Regions from separate parts of the Terribacillus sp. AE2B 122 genome, predicted to be linked through region 1. Evidence: riboswitches for the same ligand, from Rfam matches in the RefSeq annotation. Region 1 holds a riboswitch; the other holds the start of a gene.
The links. A riboswitch is a leader RNA that binds a small molecule or an ion and turns the genes downstream of it on or off. The one in region 1 is predicted to bind S-adenosylmethionine.
Positions count from the first base shown of each region.

Region 2: linked by a shared signal. The riboswitch ahead of metX (homoserine O-acetyltransferase) and the one ahead of AE2B122_RS06065 (LLM class flavin-dependent oxidoreductase) in region 1 are both predicted to bind S-adenosylmethionine.

Region 1 is NZ_LR700943.1:151,436-154,912, reverse strand. Features, by position in the region: gene AE2B122_RS06075 (aminopeptidase) at 1-359, shown strand, start outside; gene AE2B122_RS06070 (NUDIX domain-containing protein) at 398-988, opposite strand; gene AE2B122_RS06065 (LLM class flavin-dependent oxidoreductase) at 1,063-2,082, opposite strand; SAM riboswitch class I at 2,186-2,297, opposite strand; gene AE2B122_RS06060 (LLM class flavin-dependent oxidoreductase) at 2,361-3,359, opposite strand; gene AE2B122_RS06055 (NAD(P)-dependent oxidoreductase) at 3,463-3,477, shown strand, end outside.
Region 2 is NZ_LR700943.1:592,523-595,999, reverse strand. Features, by position in the region: gene metX (homoserine O-acetyltransferase) at 1-997, opposite strand, end outside; SAM riboswitch class I at 1,073-1,183, opposite strand; gene AE2B122_RS08135 (ammonium transporter) at 1,839-3,050, shown strand; gene AE2B122_RS08130 (P-II family nitrogen regulator) at 3,071-3,421, shown strand.

The DNA of each region.
Region 1 (3,477 bases):
TCACAGCGGAAAAAGGCTATGAAACATTGAAGAATTTGCTTGAAACAGACGAAGGGGCACAATTCCTTGGAGAGGTTGCGCTAGTACCGCACCAGTCGCCTATTTCTCAGTCTGGGATCGTGTTCAATAATACTTTATTCGATGAGAATGCTTCCTGTCATTTGGCTCTTGGCCAAGCGATTGGCATGTGCGTAAAGGATGCTCGCAATAAATCAAAAGAAGAATTTATGGAAATAGGCTTTAACTACAGTCTGACCCATGTTGATTTCATGGTTGGTTCCGGAGAATTATCCATCACAGGCGAAACGCCAGATGGAACAACTGAAGCTATCTTCGAAAATGGAAACTGGGCTTTTTAAAGACACAGAAAAGGAGCAGCGTAACGCTGCTCCTTTTGCTATGTACGGCAAATCATGAGTACTTCTCGGTAATAGCCAAGCTGATGAGGACACAGTTCATCATTCGCTACATCGATCCGCTGACGTGGAGCTCCTGCAACAACTTCCGCTTCTACGCTTGCCGCTTTTCCCTCGACGAGCTTTTCCAAATCATTTACACGCATCCGTACGATTTGTAGCACTTCTTCGTTTAAAAGAATATCTGGCAGTTCCTCTAAGTAGTAGAAGAATTGGTGACAGAACTCCCGATCGACTAAATTTTTGGCGAATAATTCTTCTTGAATGATTCCTTTATAAAAAAGATCGCTCTCTTGAAGCATAACACCCAATTCTTCCTGCACTTCACGTAAGCCTCCGACCACAGGCGTTTCGCCGCTTTCCAGATGACCAGCTGCGGTAATGTCGTATTTCCCGGGAAATTCACTTTTATTGAAAGAACGTTGCTGTAGATAAATGTATAGTTCTGTACCATCATGTTCTATAAACCAGCAGTGGAAAGTCTCATGCCAGTCTCCATCACGATGGACTTCCTCTCTTTCTTTCACCCCAAGCTCCCGATGCTGCTCATCGAAAATCGTCAATAGCTCCATGTTTTGCCCCCATACTTATTCCTTTTTTACTAATGTAAGCGATATCTTCAGGCTTGTCTACCGTATATTTCCAATCAGATCGAGTTATCGCGCATTTCCTCGACTAGTGGCATGATTTCGTTCGCGAACCGCACCATCTCCTGCATATGCGGCGAAAACTGAAGCAGCAAAAGACTGACACCAGCGTGCTCGTATGCAAGTATCCGCTGTGCAATTTGTAACGGGGTACCAACCAGATGCGGCCGAAGCCCTCTTGCAGAAACAGCATCATCGCTAATTTTGCTTTTTTGTGCCAGCTCTTCCTCTGTTACATATGATTCGTAATCTCCGCCGGTAATTCTTTCCCATTCCTGGTAGGCTTCTTCCTCCGTTTCACGGCAAATGACATAAGCTGTCATACCGAATTCGGTAAATGGAGATTTGCCAGCTGCCTCACGACGAATCTGCATATCAGCGATCATACTGGCCACTTCCTGTACAGAGCCGCCTTTCATTACATATGCATCACATGTCTCGGCAATTGTCTGCCGTAAATAGTCGCTTTCTCCACCAGCATATAATGGCGAAATCTCTTTGGTCTTGCCTGCCGGTAAATAATCGACATGCTGTACTTGATAGTACAAGCCATCATATGTGTAACTGCTAGCTGTCCAAACTCCGCGCAGCACTTCAAAGAATTCCTCTGTTTGCATATAGAAATCCTCTGATCCTGCAATATCACCATCTAGGCGTTTTTGCTCCTCTTCACGTAAGAAAGAAACGACCGCTAGTGAAAAACGGCTATTACTAATCTGATCAATCATTACTGCCTGTCTCGCTGCTTCCACAGGCTGATCGATGCTTGGCCGGACTGCTGCCATAATGTGCAATTTATCGGTTGCCTCCGCAATAGCGCCAGCAGCTTCCCAAAAGTTCAGCTGCTGACCGGCATTTTTTCCTTGGTATAGGTAGGTGTCTGGCAGGAAGACCGCATCGAATCCTAAGTTTTCAGCCGTATGCGCAGTTTCCTTCACATCTGACAGGCTAAGCGGTCCTCCATCTTCCACATGACGCAGCCAGCTGCTTGAAACTGGCTGCCAGTATGCATATTTCATTGTTATTACTCCTTTTGCACATAGGAAATCCTACCGAACGACACATCGATTCTACTAAAAAAGCTTCTTCGATGAGAAGAAGCTCTGTATTGCAGCCGTCGTCATCTTATCACGCAGCTTTTGCTGCAGGTCGTAGCACCTTCCTGCAGGACTGCCCTCCTACAGTGGGTTGCCGGGCTTCATCGGGCCTTTCCCTCCACCACTCGTTATAAGATTTCTTATGAATTGTACTTCCTACTATACCAGATTAGCAGTGTCTGATTCAAACAGAATAACTGCTATTGCTTACGCTGATGTGCCTCCATCAAAAGACGGTACCCATCTTGTCTTGCTTTCTCTTCATAAACTGGACTGGTGAGCATGAACTCAACTTCCCCGCCGTAATAGTCTTCCAGCTCTTCAAGCTGCTGCAGCACCTCAGTTGGTGTCCCAATTACCATGGTAGGACGATTGTCCTCAAGACGCTCTTTTTCATAAGGAGACATTTTGTAGTCTGCTGCCTTATCCGGGCGCAGCATCCCTTTGACTGGTCTCCCTTGTTCCTGAAGCAGCGATGCAACTTCATGACTTTTCGCCAGCGCTTGTGCAGCTGCTGTCGTCTCCGCACAGAATAAAAACAGACTTACCATCATTTGCGGCTGATGCTTCCCTTCTTGGAAGGCTTTCTGATACACATCCAGCACTGCTGCATCTTTATCTCCACGTATGAATTGGGCATAAGCAAACCCGATTCCATGATATGCAGCAAGACCAGCGCTGCCTGCGCTTCCGCCAAGGAGCCAGACAGACGGAGCAGTGTTAATGTTCGGCATCGCTACCAGATCTCCGAAGCGATGCTTTTCTTCTTTTCTTATATCCAAATAATGAAGCAAATCACGTATTTGCCGATCATACCAATCCTCCGGTACAGCCTTATGCTCCTGCAGTGCCCTTTTTGCGGCTGGCATACCGCCAGGAGCCCTCCCGATCCCAAGGTCGATCCTTCCTGGATGAAGTGCTTCGAGCAATCTTGCATTTTCAGCCACTTTATACGCACTATAATGAGGCAGCATAACACCGCCTGATCCGATACGGATGCGGGATGTTTTGGCAGCAAGATGCCCCATCAGAAGCTCTGGACTGCTATGAGCCAAGCTGCCAGCGTGATGTTCGGACACCCAAAAGCGCGTATACCCAAGCTGATCAGCGAGCTCTGCCAGCCGCACTGTTTCTTCCAATGCATCTGCCGCATTGCCATCTTCTTTGATTCGGGATTGATCCAATATACTAAGCTTCATTCTACCCACTCCTTCTTTGTATCATATCCTGTGCGAAAGACTTTTAAAAACAATCCGTTTTTCTGTATGCTAGAAATGACCGAATAAAAAGGATGGTGCTCAAATGATCGGATTTATC
Region 2 (3,477 bases), 440 kb from region 1:
AGCCATCGTGTCCATAGATTGTTTTAACGTCTACATGACGGGCACCCGGAACTGCTGCTGCAAAGCGTTCAATCTCTTCAGGCGGAAACAGCAAATCTCTGGAGAAGCCGAATGTCAGTACAATTGCCTTTATACTTTGAGCGGCAGACTGCCATCCTCCTCTTCCCCTGCCGATATCATGACTGTTCATCGCCTCTAATAAAGTCATATAACAATTGGCATCAAAGCGATTGACGAGCTTCTCTCCTTGGTAGTTCAAATATGATTCCACTTCATATGCCGCATCGTCCCTGCGGGATGCAGCGCGGCGGAAGCGTTCATTATATTGGTGATCGGAACGGTAAGTAAGCATTCCTACCATCCTTGCAAGTCCGAGACCAGCGGCAGGTGGTTTATCTGCTGTGTAATTACCATTGTTCCAATTGTGATCGGAAGTGATAGCTGTCTTGGCTAAGTGATTATAGGCAATTGCATAATCACTTACGTAAGGAGTTGCCGCCAAAGGGATCAGTACATCCATGAAATCCGGGTACATGACACCCCATTCTAGTACTTGCATTCCACCTAATGATCCGCCGATCACAGCTCTCAAATGAGAGATTCCTAGTTTCTTCAACGCAATGCGCTGAACTGAAACCATGTCACGGATCGTAATAGCTGGAAAAGCAGCCGCATACCTATCACCTGAAACTGGATCTGCCGATAAGGCGCATGTTGTGCCATTGCAGCCACCCAGCACATTGAATGTAATTATTTTATACCGGCTGGTGTCGATAAACCCTCCTGGCTGCAGCAATCCGCTCCACCAGCCTGGATTTGTACCAGTACCGGCCGCAAATTGATCTCCTGTCAGCGCATGGCAGATAAGCACCGTTTCTCCTGATTCAGGACCGCTTCTTTCATAAGCTACTTCCACTTTTGAAAGGATCTCACCTGATTCAAGCTCGATATCACCTATGAGAAGTTTGCCGGTTTGGTATGACTGTTCTGACTCCATGTTCCGTACGCTTCCTCCCCTCAAATAAAAAAGCCACCCTGAGAGGACAGGGTGGCAATATGTACCGACTTGTCTCTCTCATCTTAAAGTGCATACGCACTTTCAGGAATTAGCACCTTATAAGCATTTCTGCTTGCAGGTTGCCGGGCATCGTCGGGCCAGTCCCTCCGCCTCTCTTGATAAGAGCTTGCTATTTATTTGTTAACAGGATTGTAGCATGGGTTAAATTATCAGTCAACTATAAATTCTGAAATTTCCATTTACGCTGTAAATATCCCTAGAAATTTGGACGCCCCGCATCAGCGAATGCCAATGCGGGGCTAAAATGTAACTTTTCTATTGTAAGTAGAGGATACCTAATACATCCCCTTGCCGCGGTACTTGTTCCACATGGTAGTTTACACTTAAACGATGCAATCCCTACCTCTATTGCATCCTCACGGCTCCTAGGCCGCTCCAGTCTGAATAAGTACTTCTAATTAAAACTATAGCAGAATGCCAATGATATTCGATAAAGTTACTCAAACATCGAATACGTTAACTATCTTATCATGCTTTACAATTATTGTCAAACTTCCGATACAGGACATCTTCGCAGCTATCTATCTATTCCCGTTGCAAAGAAGTACAAACCACCCCAAATTTCCCATTTGCCATAAATTCTGTCCTGTTTTAGGTAACGCTTCATGACAAAAGCCCTGAAAACACTTACATGAGTTGGTCAGAAATATTCACGTAAGATAACCTGACAAGTTTGTTACATTTTTTTGCGTGGCACTTATATAATGAATAAAGATTTAAATTTTCAAACAATTAAAGATAAACACAGGGGGTAGAGAAAATGGATATGGCTAATACGGTATTCATGTTTGTCGCAACCGTCTTAGTATGGTTGATGACACCAGCACTCGCACTCTTCTACGGCGGGTTAGTAAGAAGTAAGAACGTGCTGAGCACAGCGATGCACAGCTTTACGACAATGGCAATTGTGTCGATCATCTGGATTATCATTGGCTTTTCCCTGGCGTTCTCACCAGGTAACGGAATTATTGGAGGCTTGGATTTCTTCGGGCTTACTAATGTCGGTTTCGAGCCGGCTGAAGGACACACTATTCCATTCAATTTATTCATGATGTTCCAAATGACATTCGCGATTCTGACAACTGCAATCGTGTCTGGCGCTTATGCAGAACGTATTCGTTTTCCTGCATTCATCTTATTTACAGTTTTATGGGTCCTTATCGTCTACTCCCCGCTTGCACACTGGGTATGGGGCGGCGGCTGGATTGCGGAAATGGGCGCACTCGATTTCGCAGGCGGAAACGTTGTTCACATTTCTTCCGGTCTTGCAGGTTTGGTTGTTGCCATCGTCATTGGCAAACGAAAAAACGCCGGCTCAACTGCACCGCATAACCTGATCTTCACCTTGATTGGCGGCGCTTTGCTTTGGTTCGGCTGGTTCGGATTCAACGTCGGTAGTGAGCTTGCTTTCGATGATGTAGCAATGTATGCCTTCATCAATACGAATACTGCAGCTGCTTCTGGTGTACTAGGCTGGATGATTATTGAATGGGTCGTCAACAAAAAGCCGACACTATTGGGAGCGGTATCCGGTGCGATTGCCGGTCTTGTAGCAATCACTCCTGCTGCAGGTTTCGTCTCTCCAATTGCAAGCATTCCTATCGGTTTCATTGGCGGTATCGTTTGTTTCTGGGGCGTTGGCTGGCTGAAACAAAAGCTTGGTTACGATGACGCACTAGATGCCTTTGGTCTGCACGCTATCGGCGGTACGTGGGGCGGCATCGCAACTGGCTTGTTCGCTAGCGATTCCATTAATGCAATTGTTGAGCACAACGGTCTTTTCTACGGCGGCGGTATTGATTTATTATGGAGACAGGTAGTTGCCATCATCGCGACATTCGCCTTTGTCGGCGTGGTGACATTTATCCTGATTACAATCGTCAACCTCATCTTCAAAGCACGTGCTACAGATGATGAAGAAGCAAAAGGTTTGGATCTGACAATGCACGGCGAGCGCGCTTACCAGGATTAAACTATAAGGAGGAACGGTATATGAGTGACATGTTCAAGGTTGAGATTATCACTAGGAACTCAGCAGATCTTGAAGCATTCAAAATGAAAATGGCTGAAATCGGAGTATCAGGCATGACTTTCTCCCATGTACAAGGATGCGGTCTAGAGGAAGGCTACACAGAGCTATACCGCGGTGTCAAGAAAGTGCAGAATGTATTCGATCGGCTTAAGATTGAGATTGTCGTCAGTGCAGTTCCAGTCGATGATGTCATCAAAGCAGCTACTAGTGCACTCCATACTGGGAAAGCTGGTGACGGAAAGATATTCGTCTATCCTATCCAACAAACGATTGATATTAATACAGGAAAACAAGGCCCTGCTGCCTTATAAGAAAAGCGCTCCTTTTAGGGGCGCTTTTTCCTATCTATGTAAAAAGCCAGCCTTCA